Regions from separate parts of the Telluria sp. BA11 genome, predicted to be linked through region 4. Evidence: predicted binding sites of a transcription regulator. Region 4 holds the regulator's gene; each other region holds the start of a gene.
What was found. Region 4 encodes sigma-54, which starts transcription at its own class of promoters, with help from an activator protein. Its sites were predicted from a motif close to TGGCANGNAANCTGCTTT; they were not measured.
Positions count from the first base shown of each region.

Region 1: AC1MGT_RS07435 (PEP-CTERM sorting domain-containing protein) is a predicted target of sigma-54. The motif match lies at 3,700-3,717, and genes of this name have one in related genera.
Region 2: AC1MGT_RS01225 (ethanolamine ammonia-lyase subunit EutB) is a predicted target of sigma-54. The motif match lies at 3,952-3,969, and genes of this name have one in related genera.
Region 3: AC1MGT_RS21050 (urease accessory protein UreD) is a predicted target of sigma-54. The motif match lies at 2,743-2,760, and genes of this name have one in related genera.

Region 1 covers NZ_CM155275.1:1,713,008-1,718,844, reverse strand. The annotation lists gene AC1MGT_RS07455 (HlyD family type I secretion periplasmic adaptor subunit) at 1-630, shown strand, start outside; gene AC1MGT_RS07450 (TolC family outer membrane protein) at 634-1,980, shown strand; gene AC1MGT_RS07445 (DUF4214 domain-containing protein) at 2,056-2,646, shown strand; gene AC1MGT_RS07440 (sulfurtransferase) at 2,648-3,532, opposite strand; gene AC1MGT_RS07435 (PEP-CTERM sorting domain-containing protein) at 3,764-4,447, shown strand; gene AC1MGT_RS07430 (methyltransferase regulatory domain-containing protein) at 4,639-5,837, shown strand, end outside.
Region 2 covers NZ_CM155275.1:279,453-285,289, forward strand. The annotation lists gene AC1MGT_RS01205 (TonB-dependent receptor) at 1-1,041, opposite strand, end outside; gene AC1MGT_RS01210 (hypothetical protein) at 1,561-1,959, shown strand; gene AC1MGT_RS01215 (H-NS histone family protein) at 1,978-2,337, opposite strand; gene AC1MGT_RS01220 (TonB C-terminal domain-containing protein) at 2,392-3,795, opposite strand; gene AC1MGT_RS01225 (ethanolamine ammonia-lyase subunit EutB) at 4,029-5,420, shown strand; gene eutC (ethanolamine ammonia-lyase subunit EutC) at 5,431-5,837, shown strand, end outside.
Region 3 covers NZ_CM155275.1:4,750,332-4,756,168, forward strand. The annotation lists gene ku (non-homologous end joining protein Ku) at 1-27, opposite strand, end outside; gene AC1MGT_RS21040 (SDR family oxidoreductase) at 52-1,017, opposite strand; gene AC1MGT_RS21045 (diguanylate cyclase) at 1,195-2,667, shown strand; gene AC1MGT_RS21050 (urease accessory protein UreD) at 2,771-3,610, shown strand; gene AC1MGT_RS21055 (urease subunit gamma) at 3,638-3,940, shown strand; gene AC1MGT_RS21060 (urease subunit beta) at 3,953-4,291, shown strand; gene ureC (urease subunit alpha) at 4,291-5,837, shown strand, end outside.
Region 4 covers NZ_CM155275.1:3,024,054-3,029,890, reverse strand. The annotation lists gene AC1MGT_RS13325 (DUF5694 domain-containing protein) at 1-791, opposite strand, end outside; gene AC1MGT_RS13320 (enoyl-CoA hydratase/isomerase family protein) at 876-1,952, opposite strand; gene hpf (ribosome hibernation-promoting factor, HPF/YfiA family) at 2,051-2,407, opposite strand; gene AC1MGT_RS13310 (RNA polymerase factor sigma-54) at 2,482-3,966, opposite strand; gene lptB (LPS export ABC transporter ATP-binding protein) at 3,981-4,736, opposite strand; gene lptA (lipopolysaccharide transport periplasmic protein LptA) at 4,733-5,281, opposite strand; gene lptC (LPS export ABC transporter periplasmic protein LptC) at 5,327-5,837, opposite strand, start outside.

The sequences.
Region 1 (5,837 bases), 1.3 Mb from region 4:
ATCGGCAATATCGGCCGCTCGCAGCGCCAGGTGGTCGAACTGACCATGCGCCGCGCGCAGCGCCTGCAGGAATACCAGAAGGAAGTGCGCAGCCAGCTCAACGACCAGCAACGTGAAGCCGAAGGGCAGCATGCCCGCCTGATGGCCCAGCGCTTCGAGCTGACCAACGTCGCGGTGCGCTCGCCTGCCGACGGCACTGTGGTCGGCCTGGCCGTGTTTACCAACGGCGGCGTCGTACCGTCTGGCTTCAAGATGATGGACATCGTCCCGAGCAACGCACCGTTGATCATTGACGGCCGTCTGCCGACCAATCTGGTCGACAAGGTTCATGCAGGCTTGCCGGTCGAGCTGATCTTCTCGGCCTTCAACACCAACAAGACCCCGCACATCGACGGTGAGCTGACCCATATTTCGGCCGACAGCGCCGTCGATGAAAAAACCGGTGTCCCGTATTACAAGGTGCACGTCAAGGTGGCACCGGCCGGTGAAAAGAAAATCATCGCAAACAATATGGATATCCGTTCCGGCATGCCGGTCGAACTGTTCGTCAAGACGGGCGAGCGCACGATGATGAGCTATCTGTTCAAGCCAATCATGGACCGTGCCCACACGGCCCTGAGCGAGGAGTAAGCGATGACGTCGATTCGTACCTCCCGCCTGCGCACCCTGGTGGCCGGCGCGCTGCTGGCCGCTGCTGCCGGCAGCGCCGGCGCGATCACGCTCGAGCAGGCCTACCAGGCCGCGCTCAAGAACGATCCGGTGTTTCGCATGCGCTACTTCGAGAACGAGAGCGGCAAGGAGAACCGCATTCTCGGTCGCGCGCAATTGCTGCCGCAGATTTCGGCCAGCCATTCGTTCAACCGCAACATCACGGACCTGCTGCAGCCTACCAACGTTCCGAACGTCCAGAGCCTGAGTCACCCGCGTTACCTGAGCCGCTCGTCGGTCGTGCAGCTGCGCCAGCCGTTGTTCAATATGGACGGCATACAGCGCTACCGCCAGGGCAAGGTCCAAAGCGAGCAGGCCGAACAGGCCTACGAAGCAGGCCTGGATGAAGTCTCGGTGCGCGTCGTCAGCGCCTATATGGACGCACTGTTCGCCGAAGACCAGCTGGCGCTGGCGCGTGTGCAGCGTGATGCCTACGTCGAGCATCAAAAAGTGAACACCCGCCTGTTCCAGCTGGGCGAAGGCACCCGCACCGACATGCTGGAAATCCAGGCTCGGCTCGATCTGGCCGAGGCCCAGCTGGTCGAGGCGCAGGACAATGTGGTCGCCGTGCGCAACACGCTGGCCGGCGTGATCGGCACCGACCCCGGCTCGCTCGACCAGCTGGCCGAGAACTTCCGTCCGGTCACGCTCAATGTGGGCAGTTTCGAAGAATGGCGCAGCCTGGCGCTGGCGCGCAACAACACGCTGGCCGCCACGCGCCTGGGCGTGGAAAACGCGCGCCTGGACATCAACCGCAACCGCGCCGGGCACCTGCCACGCGTGGATCTGGTGGCTGCCTACAGCAAGAACGACAGTGAAACGCTGAATCTTCGTGGCACCGAATCGACCAACCGCGCGGTGGGCTTCCAGGTCAACTTCCCGATCTATTCGGGTGGTTCGGTCAATGCCACCACGCGCCAGGCCGCAGCCAATCTGGGCCGCGCCCAGGCCGAGCTCGATGCACGCAGCAACGAGATCCTGATCGAGCTGCGTCGCGCGCACGACCTCGTGCTCAGCAGCGGGCGCAAGATCGATGCGCTGGTCAAGGCCGTCGATTCGGGCAAGCTCCTGATGACCGCCACCCAGCAGAGCATCAAGGGTGGCGTGCGCATCAACCTCGACCTGCTCAATGCACAGCAGCAGTTGTTCACCAGCCAGCGCGACCTGGCCCAGGCCCGGTATTCCTACCTCGTCGGCCTGATGCGCCTGCGCTCTGCCGCCGGCACGCTCGAGCCGGAATCGATTCGCGAGATCGCGGCGTTCTTCCGCTGATCCTGCGGGCGGATTTGCGCCACACCTGCCTCGATTGGATTAATATCAATTTATTACCAATCGAGGAACTTCTTCATGGCCGTCAACCCGCTCGAAGTCCAGCAACTCTACGTCGCCTATTTTGGCCGCCCGGCCGATCCTGTCGGGCTTGATTACTGGATGGATACACTGGCCGGGAATGTGGTGACACCCGATGATATTTCGCGCTCCTTTGCCGAGTCGCAGGAATACCGTGACAACTACAGCCACATGGACAGCCGCACCGTGGTCACCAGGATCTACGACCACCTGTTCGGGCGCGACGCCGAAACCGTCGGTATCACCTATTGGGCTGACCTGATCGACCGTGGGGTCATCGCGATCGACGACGCGGTCAGGGAAATTTCAGAAGCGGCGGTTGGTGCCGATGCAATCGTGTTCAACGGCAAGGCGGCTGTGGCCACTGTCTTCACGCTGCGCCTCGATACGCCGAACGAAGTGGCAGCCTACGGCCGCGATACGGGATTGGAGCTGGCCATGGAATTTCTCGCCACTGTCAAGGATGCCAAAAGCGCGCTCGACGCGGCCGACCCGGTCGTGGTCGATGCGTGGATCGCGCGCATCGTGGGTGCCGACGGCACCGCCATCGAGGATGTGGGCCTGGTCGGCGTGGTGCCGCTGGCTTGAATCAGGCCGCGGCCTCGCCGGCTGCTGCCTGGCCAGCGGCGCTGCTGCTGCCGATGCAGTGCGGGCACGACACCTCATACACATAATCAGGCGATAACTGCTGGCGCGGCGTCACCACGGCGCGGCAGGCGAAGCACTGCACGGTTTCGGTCGGCTCGAGCTTCGGATTGAGCGCGGTGCGGTAGTCGAACACGAAGCAATCGCCCGTGTAGTGCGCGCCGCCGACGTCCTCGAAGTACTTCAGGATGCCGCCCTCCAGTTGGTACACGCGCTCGTAGCCGATTTCCTTCATGTGGATCGCCGCTTTTTCGCAGCGGATGCCGCCGGTGCAGAAGGTCACGACCGTCTTGCCGGCCAGCGCATCGCGGTGCTGCGCCGCGACCTCGGGAAACTCGGTGAACTTGTCGATGCGGTAGTCGAGCGTGTTCTCGAACGTGCCGACGTCGACTTCGAAGGCATTGCGCGTTTCCATCATCACGACCTCGACGCCGTCGTCATCGTGGCCCTGGTCGAGCCAGCGCTTGAGCGTGACGGGATCGACCGCCGGCGCCCGGCCCAGTTCGGGCTTGATGAGCGGCATGCGCATCGTGATGATCTCTTTCTTGATCTTGACCAGCATGCGCTTGTGCGACTGTTCGGTCGACAGGCTTTCTTTCCATGTCAGGTCGGCCAGGCGGGCATCGCTGCGCACCCAGTCCAGGTACGCGTCGATGTGCTCGCGCGTACCCGACAAGAACATATTGATGCCTTCCGGCGTGAGCAGCACCGTGCCCTTGAGAGCAAGCTCGTTGCACAGCGCCTGGTACTGCGGGCGCAAGGTTTCCAGATCGTCGAGCGTGACAAATTTGTAGGCGGCGATGTTGACGTACTGTTGAGCGGAAGACATGGCGATAGAAGAAGAAACGCGGTGAACGGACAGGTCGATATTATAAGTCAGTCAGAAGCGCCAACCGTCAGCGGCCCGCCATATCCTTGTCGAATAGATTTACACCATTGCTTCATAGCATTGATGAATATCAAATAAGTCATTGATTTGTATGGTAGGTAACGACCTGGCACCAAGTTTGCTTATAGGAGGGCTGCGCTGTACAAACTTTGATCAACTAGGAAAACAACAATGATCCGTAATATCGCTCTGCTGGCCCTTTCGCTGACTGCCGGTGCCGCTTCGGCCGCTACCATTCCTGCAACGCTGACCTTCAACTCGGACAGCAACACTGCCTACACCAATGTGATGCCGGCAGCCCAGAGCGGCAGCGTGCTGATCGACTTCAACTTCACCTACACGGGCGCAACGGTCGACAACAACGATTTCCTGGCCCTGTGGTTCGGCAATTCGAACAATCTGTCCCAAGCCTACAAAGGTCCGAACGTCGGCTTCAAGGCAAACTGCGGTAACGGTACCTGCAGCAACGACCTGTTCGCACGCCTGGGCGGCGAAAGCGGCCCGTTCATGAACAACAGCAACCTGGTTGCAGGCACCACCTACAACATCTTCGCGAACCTGTACAAGGCCGCTGGCTCGACGACCTACAACCGCTTCGACATGTGGCTCAATGCAACGGCTGCCGAAAAGGCGTCGCTGACCGGCGCCGACCTGAAGGCAACCGGCAACACGAACCTGGCGTCGTTCAACACGATCGGCGTTCGTACCCTGGGTCTGGACAAAGGCCTGAGCGTGAACGTGAATAATCTGCGCGTCACCGGACTCGAGTCTGAAGTGCCTGAGCCAAGCAGCGTTGCCCTGATGGGTCTGGCACTGGCTGGCCTGGCATTTACCCGTCGCAACAAGCGCGGCTGATTGCCGCTCGGCGCGCCAGAAATACCGGCGCGCTGCTGACAGCAGACTGGAAACGTCGTTCCTGCGCAGGCAGGAACGACGTTTTTGCGTTAACAACACACCGTACCGGGTGGCCGCGCAAGGTCGCCATATGCGTCCCGGATACGCCGTGCTAGAGTGCCTCGCATTGCTCCATCACCGACAGGAACGCCATGCACGACTGGTCCGAAGGCTACATGACCGAGTTAGCCTATACCTACGGCTACTATCCCGAACTCAACCCGTTGCGTGCACGGCTGGCCCTGCTCGAGGCGGGCATCGTCCCGCCGGATGTCCAGACCGCTTGTGAGCTGGGCTTTGGTCAGGGCATGAGCATCAATATCCATGCGGTCGCGGCCGGCGCGGCCTGGCATGGCACCGACTTCAATCCGGCCCAGGTCGGTTTTGCGCGCGAGCTGGCGCAGGACTTGCCGCTGGCAGCCAATCTGTCCGACGAGGCCTTCGAGGCCTATTGCCAGCGCGCCGATCTGCCGCAGTTCGATTTCATCGCGCTGCACGGCATCTGGAGCTGGGTGTCGGACGCCAACCGCCGCGTGATCGCCAGCTTCATCGAGCGCAAGCTCAAGGTGGGCGGCGTTGTCTACGTCAGCTACAACACCCAGCCCGGCTGGGCCGCGACCGGACCGCTGACCGAGTTGATGGCCGGCTTCGACGCGGCCCTCAATCCCCCCGGCATCGGTCCGGCAGCGCGCATCGACGCGGCGCTCGACTTCGTCGACGGGCTGGTCGCAAGTGGCGCGCTGTACGGCAAGGTCAATCCCCAGGTGGCCGAGCACCTCAAGCGCCTGCGCAGCCAGGACCGGCGCTATCTGGCGCACGAATATTTCAACCGCGACTGGCAGCCGATGCCGTTCGCGCAGATGCGTACCTGGATGGAAGGGGCACGGCTGAGCTACGCCACATCCGCCCAGTTCATCGACCACGTGCCGATGCTGAATCTGACCGCGCAGCAGCAGGATCTGCTGGCCGCGATCCCGGATGCGGGTTTTCGCGAAACGGCGCGTGACTTCATCGTCAACCGCCTGTTCCGGCGCGATTACTGGGTGCGCGGCGCGCGCCGGCTGGCGCCGGCCGACCGCACCGAGCGCCTGCGCGCCATGCGGGTGGTGCTGGCCACGCCGGCCGCCAAGGTCAAGCTCAAGATCAGTGGCGCGCTGGGCGAAGCGAACCTGCACGAGGACGTCTACCGCCCGATCCTCGATGCGCTGGCCGACCACCGGCCGCACAGTCTGGGCGAACTTGAAATCACGCTGGCCCCGCACGGCGCCACGCTGACCCGGATCGTCGAGGCAGTCATGCTCCTGACCGGCGCCGGCAACCTGCACCCGGCCCAGGCCGACGAGGCCATCGA
Region 2 (5,837 bases), 2.5 Mb from region 4:
GGTCAGGCGCGGCGCCGAACCGACGTTCGAAAACGCGTAGTTGACGGCGTTGCGACCCTGGTAACCCATGCCCAGATATTGTGCGGTGGCCGTCGTGCGCGGATTGATCTTCCACTGGAAGGCGCCGTGCACGCTCTGGCGTTCGCGTGCGCCCTGATTGTAGGTGCCACCGATATGCGGCAGCTGGCCCAGCACCTCGCCGGGCGCGAGCGGTGCAAATGGCGCCGACTCGCCCAGGCGCGTGGCACTGCCATCGGGGCGCACCGAAAACACGTTCGACGGACGGTCGTTGTACTGCACCGGATAGGCCCAGTTGTCGCGGTTGACTGCGACGTCGAACAGCGCGCCCATCTCGCCGACATCGGTGTCCCAGCGGTTGCTGACCAAAAAGCCGCCGCCCGGGCTGTGCTTGTCGGCCGTATTGCCGCTGCCGTTGATCTGGTTGACGCGGTCTTCGACGTAGCCTGTGGCCACGAAGCCCTTGGCGTCGAACGGTGCGCGCAGGCGGATATTCACGGCGCCAGCGATGCCGCCCTCGAACTGGTTCGCGGTGGCCGATTTGTAGACTTCCATGCCGCCGATCGACTGCACCGGCAAATCCTGGTACGCCAGGCGGCGGCCGGCAGCGGTAAAGATCTCGTTGCCGTCGAGAGTCGTGGCGACGTCGGGCAAGCCGCGGATGGTGACGTTGCTGGTCTCGCCGCGATCGCGCCCGACCTGCACGCCCGCGACGCGCTGCAGCGCATCGCCCGCATGACGGTCGGGGAACTTGCCGATGTCGTCGGCGTTGATCGCATCGACCACCTGCGCTGCATCGCGCTTGATGTCCTCGGCCGAGCGCAGGCTCTGGCGCAGGCCCGTGACCTTGATGACGGTGGGCGCGGCCGGGGCGGCATCAGCAGGTGCGTCCGGCGCTTGGGGGACGGGCGCCTGGGGTGCCGGGGCCGGTGAGTCGGTGACGGCCTGCGCGAAGGCTGGCGCGCCATACGAGGACAGCAGCATGATGGCGGCACATACCGGCGTGAGGTTCAAACGGCGCATTCGTTCTCCTGAAGTCTGCATGGATCGGGCGTGCCGCGACCGGCGGCGCCTGAAATGTGTCTTCATAACGCAGCATGATGCCATCCAGTTGACATAAATACACCGGAAAAATGTTTCCCTCGAATTGCCTCGTCGGCGAAATGTGAGAATGTGCGAATAACTGACGCACGGCGCTGACTATACTTGGCGAATATGTACTTACGTCCGCTATCGTTGTCATCTTCCGAGAATCGCGTCCTGGGCATCGGCCTCGCCATGCTCCTGCACGCCGCCTTGCTGGCCGCATGGCAGGCAAGCCGCCAACGAGCGCCCGACGACGAGCGACAGGCGGTCTTCACACAGTGGATCCAGGTGCCTGACAGCAGGCCGCAGCCTGCCACACGCGATGTCCCCGCTCCCGTAGAACGCAGGCGCGCAACTGTCGCTGCACCAGCCGCCCGGGCTGGCCAAGCGATAGCGTCGGGCATCGAACAGCCAAGCGCCGGGCCGGACGTTGCTGTGCCAGCCGTTGGTATTGACGTGACGCCTGCTGAAGGGGGCGCGCGACTGAGCGTCGAGCAAGCCCTGCGCGAAGCGGGCGCCATCGAGCGCACGTTGCGCAAGAGCAGCAAGGCGTATATCGTCGCGCCACCGGACAGCCCGCAGATCCGCATGGCCCGCGGGTTTGCCGAGGCGGCGGAGGTCACGCCGGGCCGCTGGTACGAAGCGCCCAAGATTGTTGAACTCGTCAATGACGGCGGCGACGGCGCGCGACGCACGCGCGTCGTCACGGCTGGCGGCATCTACTGCATCACCGAGCGCTCCCCGGCAACGAGCATCGACATGATCGAAAAATTCGGCAAGCAGAGGATCACGAACTGCGGGCATGAACACGAGCAGCCTGTCAATGCCCAGGAATGGCGTACCGCGCGCGATTGACGCTGACCGGGCCGCGGGTCAAGCCGACTTCTTGATGTCCTCGAGCGACTTGCCGGCGGCAAGCCATGCCTTGACCCAGGCCGGTTGACGGCCACGACCGCTCCATTGCTGGGCAGGATCATCGGGATTGGTGTAGCTGACGGCGGCGGCGGTCGGCTTTCCTGGTACCGGCGCTTTGATCGCCAGCACCTGTTTCTCGGTCAGGCCGGCGTTGCGGGCGATGTGGAGGATCTGTTCGCGCGCCTTGCTGATGCTAAGGAAATGGTGGGTTTTGAGAGCATCGTTGACCTGTTCTTCAAGTGCGCGAAGTTTGGCCAGCGAATATTTGGAGAGGTCTTGCATGGTTGCAGGTTGCTTTAAGGTGAATGAAAACAGCACCCTAACATGCCGGGCCACCTGTTGGCGATCCGATCGGATGGTGTTTCGGCGTTCTTACTGGAGGCGCACCGCCACATCGAACAGCCACGTCCGGCGAATTTCCACCACATCGTACTGGCGCGCCAGCGCCGGCGGGAACGGTCCATACGGCGCGTGACTGGCAATGATCTGGCGGATTGCCTCGTCCACCGCAGGCACGCCACTCGAGGTCACGAACGTCACCCGCTCCACCGAACCGTCGCTGCGCACGGCCACGGTCACGAGGGGCTGCCGGTGCGGCTGCCTGACGATATCGCGCACGGCGCTCAAACTCATGTTCAGCTCGATCTTGCGACCCATGGCTTCCGCGTACGCCACGAGGTCGGCGTTGGCATCGGCGCGGCCCAGCAGCCAGCCGCGACGCTGTCCGCTGGCGGCCTCACGCTGCGCGGCTTCCTGGTTCAACTGCCGGCCGATCGCGCGCAGGCGCTCTTCACGCTGCGCTTCCTGCGCGGTTTGCACGAGCGCCGCTGGCGCTTGTGGCAACTGTGCGAGGCGTGCTGCTTCCTGCTTGATTGCGTCCTGGCGTGCGGCTTCCTGGCGTGCGACTTCATGGCGTGCGGCTTCCTGACGTGCTGCTTCCTGACGTGCTGCTTCCTGTTGCGCCAGTCTCGCCTGCTCCTGGCGGGCTGCTTCAACACGTGCGGCATCGAGCCGTGCCTGCTCCTGACGTGCCGCTTCGCGCTTGGTCTGCTCCTGTCTGGCGATTTCTGCACGGGCAGCCTCACGCTGGGCCGCCGCATCGCGGTTGGCTTCCTCGATGCGCTGTGCATCGGCACGTTCGGCGTCGCGTTGCGCCGCCTCGGCACTGGCCAGTGCTTCCCGCGCGGCTTGCTCACGTGCCTGTGCCTTTGCTTGTGCTTGCGCTTGTGCCTGTGCTTGTGCCTGTGCCTGTGCCTGTGCCTGTGCCTGTGCCTGTGCCTGTGCCGCCAGCTCGGCAGTCCGCTGCTGTTCGGCCACCACGGCTGCCGCTGCGCGCGCAGCCTCGCGCTGGACCACCTGTTGGCGCACGCGTTCTTCCTCGATCGCCGTCTCCCGCTTGTCGTCATCGAGTGCGATGATGCGCGCCCCGGCCGCGTCGTCGTCCTGTGGCGTCGGCGCTGGCGCTGGCTGGACCCTGGTGACCGGCGCTTGCGGCACGGAGGGCGCAGGCGCGGTTGCTGCTGGTGCGGCCGGCAGCGTCGGCTGACTCGCGACGACCGGGACTTCTGCGTTCGCCGTGAGTGCGGGCGGCGGCGCTGGCGCTGTGGCTGGTGCCGCGGCTGGCGCCGGCGCCAGCCTGACATTCAGCTCAGTCGCCGCCAGGCGCCGCTCTTCCCACGGCATGCGCAATCCTGGAAGCCCGAACACATCGCCCTCAAGCGGAATGCTCAGCAGCAGAGCGTGGATCACCAGGGATAGCAGCAGTGCCAGGCGCATTCGCCAGGAAAAAGCAGGCGTGTCGGAAGAGGTTCTCACATTGTCGGGTCGGTCGGGGTCGGCGTGATGGAGGCGAGTTGCCAATGGTGCAATATCAGCGGCGATGCTATCACACCGCTGCCGCCGTTGCCACGCGCCCTGAACCCGACCGACCTGTGGCACTATCGCTGCTAATGCCAGCGTCGTGCAGCGCAATTGCCCGCTATTGACCCTACAAGCGAAGGACCGCCTTCATGCCCCGGATATCCCACGTCGTCGGCACCAAAACGTATTGGTTTGCCGATCTGCGCGACCTGCTGGCCAAGGCCACGCCCGCGCGCTCGGGCGACCATCTCGCCGGTATCGCCGCAGGGAGCGCCGAGGAGCGCGTCGCCGCGCAAATGGCGCTGGCCGACCTGCCCTTGCGCACTTTCCTGAACGACGCCGTCGTGCCGTACGAAACCGATGAAGTCACGCGCCTGATCATCGACAGCCACGACGCTGCCGCGTTCGCGCCAATCCGCCACCTGACCGTGGGGAGTTTCCGGGAGTGGCTGCTGGGCGACGCGGTCGACGGCGCCATGCTGGCGCGCGTCGCCTCTGGCATCACGCCCGAGATGGCGGCGGCCGTATCGAAGATCATGCGCATCCAGGATCTGGTGCTGGTAGCACGCAAGTGCCGCGTGATCACCCGCTTTCGCAACACGATCGGCCTGGCCGGCACGCTGTCGACGCGCCTGCAGCCGAACCACCCGCTCGACGACCTGTCGGGCATCGCGGCCAGCCTGTTCGATGGCCTGATGCATGGCAGCGGTGACGCGGTCATCGGCATCAATCCGGCCACAGACAATGTCGCGCAGGTGGTCAAGCTCGTCACGATGCTGGACGATATCATCAGCCGCTACGACATCCCCACCCAGTCATGCGTGCTGACGCACGTGACCAATACGATCGAGGCGATCGGGCGCGGCGCGCCGGTTGACCTCGTATTTCAGTCGATCGCCGGCACGCAGGCAGCCAACGCCAGCTTCGGCATCGACCTGGCGCTGCTCGGCGAAGCCCGCGCCGCTGCCCTGTCGCTGGGCCGCGGGACGGTGGGCAACAACGTCATGTATTTCGAGACCGGCCAGGGCAGCGCGCTGTCGGCCAATGCCAACCACGGCGTCGACCAGCAAACCTGCGAGGCCCGCGCGTATGCCGTGGCGCGCGCATTCGAGCCGCTGCTGGTCAACACCGTGGTGGGCTTCATGGGGCCGGAATACCTGTACGACGGCAAGCAGATCATCCGCGCCGGCCTGGAAGACCATTTCTGCGCCAAGCTGCTGGGCCTGCCGATGGGGTGCGACGTCTGCTATACCAACCACGCCGAAGCCGACCAGGACGACATGGACGTGCTGCTGACGATGCTGGGCACGGCCGGCTGCACCTTCGTGATGGGCATTCCGGGCGGGGACGACATCATGCTCAATTATCAGACGACGTCCTTCCACGACGCGCTGTATGCGCGCCGCGCGCTCGGCCTGCAGCCGGCGCCCGAATTCGATGCGTGGTTGCGCGCGATGGGTATTTTCAAGGGCGCGGGCCAGGTCGAGCTGGGGCGGACCGTGCCCCCGGCATTCCAGCGCGCGCTGCTGCAGTCATCCTGAGGTTGCCTTCATGTCCGATTCGATTGATGACCCCATTGCCGGCGCCGCACCCTGGCAAACCTTGCGCCAGTTCACCGACGCCCGCATTGCGCTGGGCGCTGCCGGCATCAGCCAGCCGACAGGCGCGCAGCTCGACTTTCAGCTCGCGCATGCGCGGGCGCGCGACGCCGTGCATCTTCCGCTCGACATTGATGCGCTCAAGCCAGCATTGCAGGCAGCGTGGCCGCACGCCGGCCCGCCCCTCCTGCTGCACAGCGCGGCTGCGAATCGCAACGTCTATCTGCAGCGGCCGGATCTGGGGCGGCGGCTCGATGCGCCATCACGCGCACTTCTGAACAATAGTGACGACGGCAACCGCCGCTGCGACCTGGCCATCGTCGTGGCGGATGGTCTGTCGTCACACGCGATCGCGCAGAA
Region 3 (5,837 bases), 1.7 Mb from region 4:
CGCGCCCTTCCACATGCTGCGTGCCATTGCCTGCTCCTCGCTGTGGGTCTGTTATTCGCCGACGACGCCGGTCACCGGCAACACGATGCCCGTGATGTAGCCCGAGCACACGGGCGAGGCCAGGAACACGTAGGCCGGCGACAGTTCTTCCGGCTGGGCCGGGCGCCGGTAGTCGGTGCTGGCGCCGAACTCGGTGATGTCGTCCGGGCCCTTGTCGGCCGGGTTCAGCGGCGTCCAGACAGGACCCGGCGCCACCGCGTTCACGCGGATGCCCTGGTCGAGCAGGCTGCCGGCCAGCGACATCGTGAATGCGTGGATTGCACCCTTGGTCGACGAATAGTCGATCAGCTTGGCCGAGCCTTTCAGACCGGTGACCGAGCCCGTATTGATGATCGACGCGCCGCGCTTGAGGTGCGGCACGACGGCCTTGGCCATGTGGAAGTAGCCGAAGATATTGGTGCGGAAGGTTTCCTCGAACCGCTCCTCGGTGATATCGAGGATCGAATCGGCGTGCTCCTGGAATGCGGCGTTGTTGACCAGAACGTCCAGCCGGCCGAATTCCTTGACCACCTGCTGCACGGCGTCGTTGCAGAATGCCGGATCCTTGACGTCGCCCGCGATGGTGATGCAGCGGCGGCCTTCGGCCTCGATGCAGCGCTTGGTCTCTGCCGCATCGATGTCCTCGTTCAGATACATGACGGCGACATCGGCGCCTTCACGTGCGAACAGCACCGCCACCGCGCGCCCGATGCCCGAGTCGGCGCCGGTGACGATGGCGGCCATGCCTTCGAGCTTGCCGCTGCCCTTGTAGCCCTCGGCCATGAATTTCGGCTTGCTTTCCATGTCGGCTTCAAGGCCCGGCTTGGCCAGGTGCTGCGCCGGCATCGGCGGCGCTGGCTGGTCGACGCCGGTCTGGACTGCTTCTTTGCTCTCGGATTCGTTCTTTTTGGCGTCGCGCGCGTCCTGTTCTTCCTGGATGGCGCGCTGCTTTGCTGCCACGTCGTCTTGATGTGCCATGGTGATTCTCCCGTGAGTGTGGTTTCGTTCGCAAGAGTATTCGGCGCGCACCCTGGTACGACGGTGCGCTCCCACACACAGGACGACAATTGCTATGCTTGGCACGCCCGCTTATGGCAAACTTGCTTTGCAGCCATGCCGACAGGGCGCGGCTGGACCCATATCTGGAGAATCACCATGCATCAAGAAGACGGCGCGCGCGAAGACTTTACCTGCGTCTTCGTCAATCCCGTCGGCCAGCGCCGCGCCGATTTCCAGCACGGCTGCGACGGCATGTTTGCCAATCTGCGCGTGGCGGCAGGGGCCGAGCAGGCGCGCGCGCTGCTGGCGCGCGAACCGGCCGACCTGCTCGTGCTGGACCTGGAACGCTGCGACCTCGCCATCGACCTGGCAGCGCTGGGCGCCCTGGTCGCCGAGCGCGCCGGTGCGCCGGTGCTGGTGCTGTGTCCGTTCACGAACGCGCGCTGGCTGCCGGCGCTGATGGCGTTCGGTCCGCTCGACTACGCCATCGGCCCACTGCGCGCGCAGCAGACCCGCGCACTGCTGGCCGCGCGCATGCGCACCGGATTTGACGTCGTGGCGCCTGGCGCGCCCACGCCATCGGAAGCCGAGCTGCGCACGCTGCTGGCACTGCGTACTGTCTGTCAGCAGGCATTGACCGATGCCGATGACAGCGTGCGCTTTGCCGAGCGCCTGTGCGCGGCGCTGGCCGGCTGGCCCGGCGTCGTGCATGCGGCGCTGTTCCAGCATCGGGATGGCGACCTGCATCTCGAGGCCGAGCAGGGCGTGGACGGCCTGCACCTGTCGGCGCTGCTCGCGCACGGTGGCGGGTTGCTGCAATCGCCGCTGCGCCATGCGTTTCCCGGCCTGCTGGCGGCGGCAACAGGCGAATTCACGCTGCTCGATACACTCGACAAGGCGGGCGAGCCGGCCCTGGCGGCGCGCCTGGACACCTTTGGCGCGCGCATGGTCGTCGGCGTGCCGATCCCCGCGCCGGGACCGGGCGGGCCCATGGGCTCGCTGTGCCTGCTGTTCGGCGACGCACGGCCTTTTTCGTCAGCGCAGTTGCAGGCACTGGACGATGTCGCCGGGCTGGCCGCGCATGGCCTGCGCATGGCCGAGGTCACGCGCGAGAACGAGGCGCTGCTGGCCCGCATCACGCATCTTGCCACGACCGACGCCCTGACCGACCTGGCCAACCGCCGCCACGGCGAAGGCTTGCTGGAACAGGAAATCAAGCGCGCACGCCGCTACCGGCTGCCGCTGGCGCTGATCGTCTTCGATATCGACCGCTTCAGCCAGATCAACGACACCTTCGGCCACCCGGTCGGTGACCTGGTGCTGCGCACGGTCGCCGACACGGCAAGTGCGCTGCTGCGCGCGAGCGATGTGCTGGTGCGCTCGGGCGGCGAAGAATTCCAGGTCATCGCATCGCACACGAGCGCGATTGACGCGCTGAAGATGGCCGAGAAGCTGCGCGCGGCGATCGAGCAGGTCGAAATACCCGGGTGTGACCACGTCACGATCAGCCTCGGCGTGGCCCAGTTGGGCGAGGGCGAGAGCGGCGACTCGATGGCGGTGCGTACCCACGCCGCATTGGCGCGTGCCAAGCGCGCCGGTCGCAACTGCATCGAGCTGGCGATGTCCTGACGCGTTCGGGTGCGACGCGCACCTTTGCGGTGCGCGTCGCTTGCAAAATAGACGTCCCACACCACGTAATGACGCTGGCACGCATCGTGCTGTTTCATCAGGCATGCGCGATTGCACCCCTTCCGATCCATCCACGGTCTTCCCCGCCTGGCAAGCCAGCCTGGCGCTGGGCTTCGTGCGCGATGGCGCCACGACGCGCCTCGTGCACCGCACGCACCGCGGCCCGCTGCGTGTGCAGAAGGCGCTGTATCCGGAAGGCCCCGGCGCCTGCCACGTGATCGTCGTGCACCCGCCGGGCGGCGTGGTCGGGGGCGACCGGCTCGAGATCGACGTCGACGCCGGCCCCGCTTGCAGCGTGCTCGCCACCAGCCCCGGCGCGGCCAAGTGGTACCGCGCCAATGGTCGCGTGTCGCAGCAGGCGGTGCGCCTGCGGGTTGGCGCGGGCGCCGCCATCGAATGGCTGCCGCAGGAAACCATCTTCTATGACGCGGCCAGCGTCGACCTCGACCACGAAGTCGATCTCGCTGCCGGCAGCACCTATATCGGCAGTGAAGTGCTGTGCTTCGGCCGCGTGGCCGCCGGGGAAGCGTTCACGCGTGGACGGATCCGCCAGCGCACGCGCATTCGCCAGGAGGGCCGCCTGCTGTGGTGGGAGCAGGGCATCCTGACTCCCGATGGTATCGCCAGCCCGCTTGGCATGCGCGGCCACGCGGTGTGCGCGACCTTGCTTGCCGTCGGCCGGCCCGTGCCCGCCGCGCTGCAGGCGCACGTGCGCGCGCTCCACCCGCAACTGGCGTCGAGCCAGGTGAAGTCGGTGTTCGTCGCGCGTTATCTCGGCGACGATGGCGAAGCGGCGCGCGCCGTCATGGCAAACGTGTGGGCATTGCTGCGGCCCCATCTGCTCGAGCGCCCGGCGTGCCCGCCGCGTATCTGGCTCACCTAGACTGGCTCACTGGATACGGAACCGCCCATGGACCTGACGCCCCGCGAAAAAGACAAGCTGCTGATCTTTACTGCTGCATTGCTCGCCGAACGCCGGCGTGCGCGCGGCCTCAAACTGAATTACCCGGAAGCCGTGGCCCTGATCACGGCCGCCATCATGGAAGGCGCGCGCGATGGCCGCAGCGTGGCCGAGCTGATGAGCGAAGGCACGACGATCCTCGCGCGCGGCGACGTGATGGAGGGCGTGCCCGAGATGATCCCCGATATCCAGGTCGAGGCCACGTTCCCGGACGGGACCAAGCTCGTGACCGTCCACCATCCGATTCCCTAGCCGGAGCCCAGCGTGATCCCAGGCGAATACTTTCTTGACGACGGCGATATCGAACTCAACGTCGGTCGGCGCACGCTGACCGTGGTCGTGGCCAATGCCGGCGACCGGCCAGTGCAGGTCGGCTCGCACTACCACTTTTATGAAGTCAATCCCGCGCTGCAGTTCGAGCGTGACGCGGCGCTTGGCATGCGGCTGAACATCGCGGCCGGCACCGCAGTGCGCTTCGAGCCGGGCCAGCGCCGCACGGTCGAACTGGTCGACCTGGCGGGCGAGCGGATCGTGCATGGTTTCCAGGGCCGCGTGTCAGGACCGTTGCCAGCGTCCTTGCCTTTGACCCCAGGGGACGCATGATGGTCACGCTCAGCCGCCAGGCCTATGCCGACATGTATGGCCCGACCACGGGCGACCGCATCCGCCTGGCCGACACCGACCTCGTGATCGAAATCGAACGCGACTTCGCGACCTATGGTGAAGAGGTCAAGTTCGGCGGCGGTAAAGTGATCCGCGACGGCATGGGCCAGTCGCAGCGCCTGCGAGAGGGCGTGATGGACACCGTCATCACCAACGCCGTCATCATCGACCACTGGGGCATCGTCAAGGCGGATATCGGCATCAAGGATGGCCTGATTGCCGCCATCGGCAAGGCGGGCAACCCGGATATCCAGCCGAATGTCACGATGGCCATCGGCGGGGCCACCGAGATCATCGCCGGCGAAGGCATGATCGTTACGGCCGGCGGCGTCGACACGCACATCCACTTCATCTGCCCGCAGCAGATCGACGAAGCGCTGTACTCGGGCATCACGACGATGCTGGGCGGCGGCACCGGACCCGCCGTCGGCACGGCTGCCACGACCTGCACGCCGGGCGCCTGGCACATTCATTCGATGCTGCAGGCGGCCGACGCGTTCCCGATGAACCTGGGCTTTTTCGGCAAGGGCAACGTCAGCCAGCCCGGCCCGCTCGAAGAGCAGGTCCATGCCGGCGCCGTGGGCCTGAAGCTGCACGAGGACTGGGGCAGCACGCCGGCGGCGATCGACAACTGCCTGTCGGTGGCCGAACGGCTGGACGTGCAGGTGGCGCTGCACTCCGACACGCTCAACGAGGCGGGGTTTCTGGAGTCGACCGTGGCGGCGTTCAAGGGCCGCACGATCCACACCTTCCACACGGAGGGTGCCGGCGGTGGGCACGCGCCCGACATCATCGCGGCCGTGGGCTACGACAACGTGTTGCCGTCGTCGACCAATCCCACGCGCCCGTTCACGGTCAACACGCTCGACGAGCACCTGGACATGCTGATGGTCTGCCACCATCTCGACCCGGCGATTGCCGAAGACGTGGCGTTTGCCGAATCGCGCATCCGGCGCGAGACGATCGCCGCCGAGGACATCCTGCACGACCTGGGCGCGATCTCGATGATGTCGTCGGACTCGCAGGCGATGGGCCGCGTAGGCGAGACGATCATGCGCACCTGGCAGACGGCGCACAAGATGAAGGTGCAGCGCGGCGCTTTGGAGGGCGACTCGTCACGCAACGACAATGCCCGCGTCAAGCGCTACATCGCCAAGTACACGATCAATCCCGCCATCACGCACGGCATCGCGCACGTCGTCGGCTCGCTCGAGGTGGGCAAGATCGCCGACATCGTGCTGTGGCGCCCGGCCTTCTTTGGCGTCAAGCCGTCGATGGTGGTCAAGGGCGGCATGATCGCTGCCAGCCTGATGGGCGACCCGAATGCATCGATCCCGACGCCGCAGCCGGTGCATTACCGGCCCATGTTCGGCGCGTTTGGCGGCGGCCTGCGCAAGTCGTTCACCTTTGTGTCGCAAAGCGCGTTCGAGGCCGGCATCGCAGGCACGCTGGGACTGAGCAAAACGACGATCGCCGTGCGCGGCAC
Region 4 (5,837 bases):
TACATTGCCAGCACGCCTTCAGCACTCGCCAGCCCGCCCTCCTGCGCCTTGTCCACTGCCATGCGCTGCTTGAGGGCTGGGTTGTCCCACGCGGTCATCAGCGCATCGCCAAGCGCCTTCTGGTCTTCAGACGCGCTGTCAGCGGTATGGTCGTCCATCGCGTACAGGCGCTCGTGCCCGAGCCGGGCCGCCAGGCGCGCACCGATCATCAGGCTTTCGTCGCGTTTGGTTTCCAGCTTCACGAGTACGCCGACCAGTGCAGCGTCCAGGCCGTCGCCAGCACGGCGCTCGGCCTCGGGCAGGCGCAGCCACTGGACCAGCGCCGATGCATCCTCGCCGCCAGCAAAGAACAGTGCTGCAAGGCGCCGGCGCTGCGCGGGCGTGGGCGCGGCGGGCCAGGCGGCCAGCAAAGCCTCAGCGGCCTCGGTCGCCGCCGGGACATCCAGTCCCGTGGCCAGCCGCGCCGGTGCGGTATCCCGGCAGTAGGCACCGATCGAATCCTTGTAGCGTGCCGGGTAGCGTCGCATGAGGTCGCACTGCGGCCCGGATACCGCTTCGATCGCAATCGCCTGCGGCTTCCATGCGGCCAGGCGCTCGTTCAACAGCGTCAGGCTGGCGGCCTGGAAGGTCTTCGGCAATTGCGACAAATGGGGCGAGCCTAATACCAGCACCTCGTTGGCTGGGCCGGACGCTGGCCCCTTGAATGCGCTCGCATTGAAGTCAGGCTGCCAGGCCTGGGCGGCGGCGCTGCCGCACAACGTCATCGACAACAGCAAGGCGGTGATGCGCATCGGGGTCCTCATCAGTTCATGAAGCCACGATGTTTGCACCGCCTGCACGAAAAGTCACGCGCAAACGGATATGCATGGAGATGCTTACGCAAGATGCCGCAGCGGGTGCGCATGCGCCGGCCACACCGGCACAAAGAAGCGCGCCACCATCGCATCGGTCACGAGGTCGAGCGATGGCGGATTCCATTGCGGCGCATTGTCCTTGTCGATGACGAGCGCGCGCACGCCTTCGAGCACCTCGCCATGCTCGAAGTTGCGGCGCACGAGCGAGCGCTCCAGGCGCAGGCAGTCGGCGACATCGAGCGATGCACCGCGCAGCAGCAGCTCGCGCGTCACGCACATCATCAACGGTGAGCGCTGACGCATCGCATTCAACGCCTTCTGCGCGAACGGCGTGTCGTCACCCTCGAGCGACGCCATGATCGCCGCCACCGAGTCCGCGCCAAAGTGCGCATCGATGCGCGCGCGATTGGCCTGCAGTTCGCTCTCGCCGGCATGCTGGACGGCGAACATGCGGATCGCCGCCGGCAGATCCGCGCCCGGCGTCGCTTCGATCAGCGCGTGCAACGCCGCCAGGTCGGCGCCCGGCACGAACACGTCGGCCAGGCCCACGTACAGCGCGTCGGCGGCGCCGATCGCCAGGCCGGTCAAGCCCAGAAACATCCCCAACTGCCCCGGCGCGTGCGACAGAAAGTGGCTGCCGCCGACATCGGGGAACAGGCCGATATTCACCTCGGGCATTGCCATCTTCGTGCGCTCGGTGACGATGCGCAGGCCGCAATCGGGCCCGCCCTGCGCGATGCCCATGCCGCCGCCCATGACCACGCCGTCCATCAGCGCAATATACGGTTTCGGGTAAAAATGGATCAGGTGGTTCAGCGCGTATTCTTCGGTGAAGAAATCCTCGAGCAGTGCGCTGCCGCCTTGTGGCGAGGCATTGCCGACCTCGTGGAAGAAGCGGATATCGCCGCCCGCGCACAGTGCTTTCTCGCTGCTGCTGGCGATCACCACGGCATCGACGGCAGCGTCACACTGCCAGTCAAGAAGGATCGCGGTCAGCGCGCGCACCATGTCCAGCGACAGCGAATTGAGCGCCTTCGGCCGGTCGAGGGTGATGATGCCGGTGCGGTTGGCAATGCGGGTCAGGACGTGTTCGGACATGGCGTGATCCATCGAAAGGAAACACGTATTTTACCGGCAACGGGATGCAAAAAGGGCGTCCCGAAAAGACGCCCCTGGCGGTGGTGACCTGCGCTCGATCAGGCGGCAGCGACGTCTGCTTCGTCGACGTCCAGGCGTTTGATCGCTGTGCGGTTATGGTCTTTGAGCATCTGCTTGTGCTTCAGGATTTGTCGATCCAGTTTATCCATCAACATGTCGATCGCGGCATACAGGTCTTGCGCGACGCTCGCCACGTGCAGGGTCTTGCCCGACACCTGGACATTGATTTCAGCTTTTTGCCTTTTTTCTTTTTCAGTGAGGTTATCGACGGCCAGGAAGACGTGGGTATCTATGACTTGATCGAAATGGCGAATAATGCGTTCCAGCTTATTCTGAACGTATTCACGGATGGCAGGGGTTACTTCGAGATGGTGACCACTGATGGTGAGGTTCATACACACTCCTTTGAAGATGTCACGTCGCTTGCACCACACAGGAGCTGAAGGCACAGACTGTATGAGCGGCGTTGTTACAAGGCTTTGCGGAGACTGACGGGGGGGATCTTGAGCGCTTCACGGTATTTTGCGACCGTCCTGCGAGCAATGACCATGCCTTGTTCCCCGAGCATTTCCGCGATCTTGCTGTCGGATAATGGATTCTTAGGGTCTTCTGCTCCTGTCAATTGTGCGATGAGCGCACGGATTGCCGTTGAGGATGCTTCGCCGCCCGCTTCGGTGGCAACGTGGCTACCGAAGAAATACTTCAACTCGAACATGCCGTGCGGGGTCAGCATGTATTTCTGGGTTGTGACACGAGAGATCGTGCTCTCGTGCAGACCTAGTGTATCAGCTATCTCACGCAAAACAAGGGGCCGCATGGCAACCGCGCCATGGCTGAAAAAGTTGCGCTGGCGCTCGACAATCGCCTCGGCCACACGCAGGATCGTGTCGAAACGCTGGCGCATATTCTTGATGAGCCACTTCGCCTCTTGCATCTGCGCGCCCATCTGGCTCTCGCTGCGGCCCTGCTTGAGCATGGTCGCGTACAGGCTGTTGACGCGCAGGCGCGGCATCACGTCCTGGTTCAGCGTGACTGCCCAGCCGTTCTTGGCGCGCCGCACGATCACGTCCGGCACCACGTAATCTGACACGTTCGACGCAAACGCGGCGCCCGGATGCGGATTGCACTGGCGGACCACGGCCTGCACTTCGCGCAGGTCTTCGTCGTCGCAATCGAGCGCTTTTTTCAGCTTGCTGTATTCGCGCTGCGCGAACCAGGTCAGGTAGCCTTCGACGATCTTCAGGGCCATGCGGCGCGTGACCATCGGCACGCCCGGCATGCGCCGGATCTGCAGCGCCAGGCATTCGGCCGCACTGCGCGCGCCAACGCCCACCGGGTCCATGCTCTGCACCATCGCCAGCGCGCAGCGCAGTTCGTCGAGGTCGACCTCGAGTTCTTCGGGCAGGCGTGCGTGGATGTCGTCGAGCGGTTCTTCCAGGTAGCCGTTGTCGTCGAGCGCGTCGATCACCAGTTCGGCCAGCGCGCGGTCGCGCGTTGACAGCAGCGTTTCGCGCACCTGTTCCATCAGGTGTTCGCGCAGCGTGATGGCGCATGCCTCCAGCTGCGGGCGGCCGTCTTCGTCGTCGCTGCTGGCGCTGCCGGACGACGCGCCACTGCCTTCGCTCCAGTCGTTGTCGGGCCGCTCGCCATCGACCGCGCCGCCTTCAGCGCCCTCGCCCTCGGCCGGCGCGCTGCCTTCACCCTCGGCCTGCTGGCCTGGCGCCGGCGGCGCCTCGCCCGGTGCCGGCGCATTGTTGATGGCCCCATCGGCCAGCAAGCGCACCGAATGATCGAGCGGGTCATCGAGCCTTTCGAGCAGCGGGTTATCGCCCAATATCTGCTCGATCTCCTGATGCAGTTCGAGCGTCGACAGCTGCAGCAACCGGATGGATTGCTGCAGCTGTGGCGTGAGCGCCAGGTGCTGCGAAGTGCGGAGCTGAAGGGACTGTTTCATCAATTGAGTATGGCTTACATGCGGAAATGTTCACCGAGGTACACGCGCCGTACCGATTCGTCGGCGATGATATCGTCGGGGCGGCCGGATGCAAGCACCGCGCCCTGATTGATGATGTAGGCGCGGTCGCAGATGCCGAGCGTCTCGCGGACATTGTGGTCGGTGATCAGGACGCCGATCTTGCGCTCCTTGAGGAAGCGCACGATGCGCTGGATCTCGATCACGGCGATCGGATCGACGCCGGCAAACGGTTCATCGAGCAGCACGAAGCGCGGGTTGGTGGCCAGTGCGCGCGCGATCTCCACGCGGCGCCGCTCACCGCCCGACAACGACAGCGCCGGGTTCTCGCGCAGCTTCTCGATCTGCAGGTCGGCCAGCAAGGTATCGAGGCGGTCGCTGATCTCGGTTTTGGTGAGCGATTTGCCGTTGACCTTCTGCAGTTCGAGCACGGCGCGGATGTTTTCTTCCACCGTCAGCTTGCGAAACACCGACGCTTCCTGCGGCAGGTACGACAGGCCGAGCACTGCGCGGCGGTGGATCGGCAGGCTGGTGATGTCGGTGCCGTTGATGCTGATCGAGCCGGCGTCCGACGGCACCAGGCCGACGATCATGTAGAACGAGGTGGTCTTGCCGGCGCCGTTCGGGCCCAGCAAACCCACCACTTCGCCGCATTCGACATCGAGCGACACATCGCGCACGACCAGGCGCTTGCCATAGCTTTTCTGCAGGCCCTTGACGACCAGCGTGCTGCGATCGTTCAGTTCCGTCATTGCGTGCCTCCGGCCGGCGCACGCTTGGGCGCCAGGATCAGCGTGCCGCGCCCGCCGCCAACCTTGCTCTCGCCGCTGACGTCATTGCGCACGGCGACGACTTCCTTGCGGTTGTCGTACGAGATGAACGGACCGGTCATCTGGTTGGTCATCCGGTCGTTTTCGAGTTCCTTGACGACGGCGTTCGAGTACAGGCGCACCAGCTCCGAACGCTCATCGTATTCGATGCGTTCGGCCTGGCCTTCGACCCACAGGTTCGGGCCGCCGTCACGCTTCTGACGGAACGTGGCGGGCTTGCCGTTGGCAGCGGTGAGCGTCACGCTCATATAGCCTTCGGGTGTCTCCCTGACGACGGCGCGTTCGGCCTTGACCAGCAGCGTGCCGCGGGTCAGGATCACGTTGCCGGTGAAGGTGCGTACGCCCGCGACGCCATCGAGGTCGCCGTTATCGTATTCGAGCGCCGCCTGCTTGAGCGAGTCGGCCTTTTCGGCCATGGCGGTCAAGGAAAGGAGTGAAAAGAAAGCGGCAGCAAAGAGTTTTTTCATGATGGTGCTGGTCCTGGGTTAGCACGCGCGCATGGCTGATGGCCTTCAGCGCTGGCGTGGCGGATAGACGATACGGCCGCGGCCGGACAATTGCATCTGCATGGTCGCGTTGTTGGCCATCATGCCGGTGGCCTTGAGGCTGGACGCGCCAAGCTCCATGTCGATCGGCTGGTCGGTCTTGACGATTTCTTCGTCGGGCAACACGGTCATGGCCTGCGTGCGCACGCGCAGTGCTTCGCTGGCGGGCGTCTTCGGGCGCTGCAGATCGACGTCGCCGAACAGTTCGACGCGGTGTTCTTCGTGGAAGATGCGCGCGTTCTTGGCCACCACCGTCATCGGAGGACGGCCCGGCTCGACGCCGCGCATCAGCGGCTGTTCGACGTTCGACACATCGCCCAGCGGGATATGGGCCAGGCGCTTGCCCGACACCACGTAGCTCGGCTGGCCGTTGGGCGTCATGCGGACGAACGAGAAATTCTCGACGATGTAATCCGGCTCGTCGGGCGGGCCGCCCAGCTGCGCATCGATGTCGGTCGCCTGCATCAGCTGCAGCAGC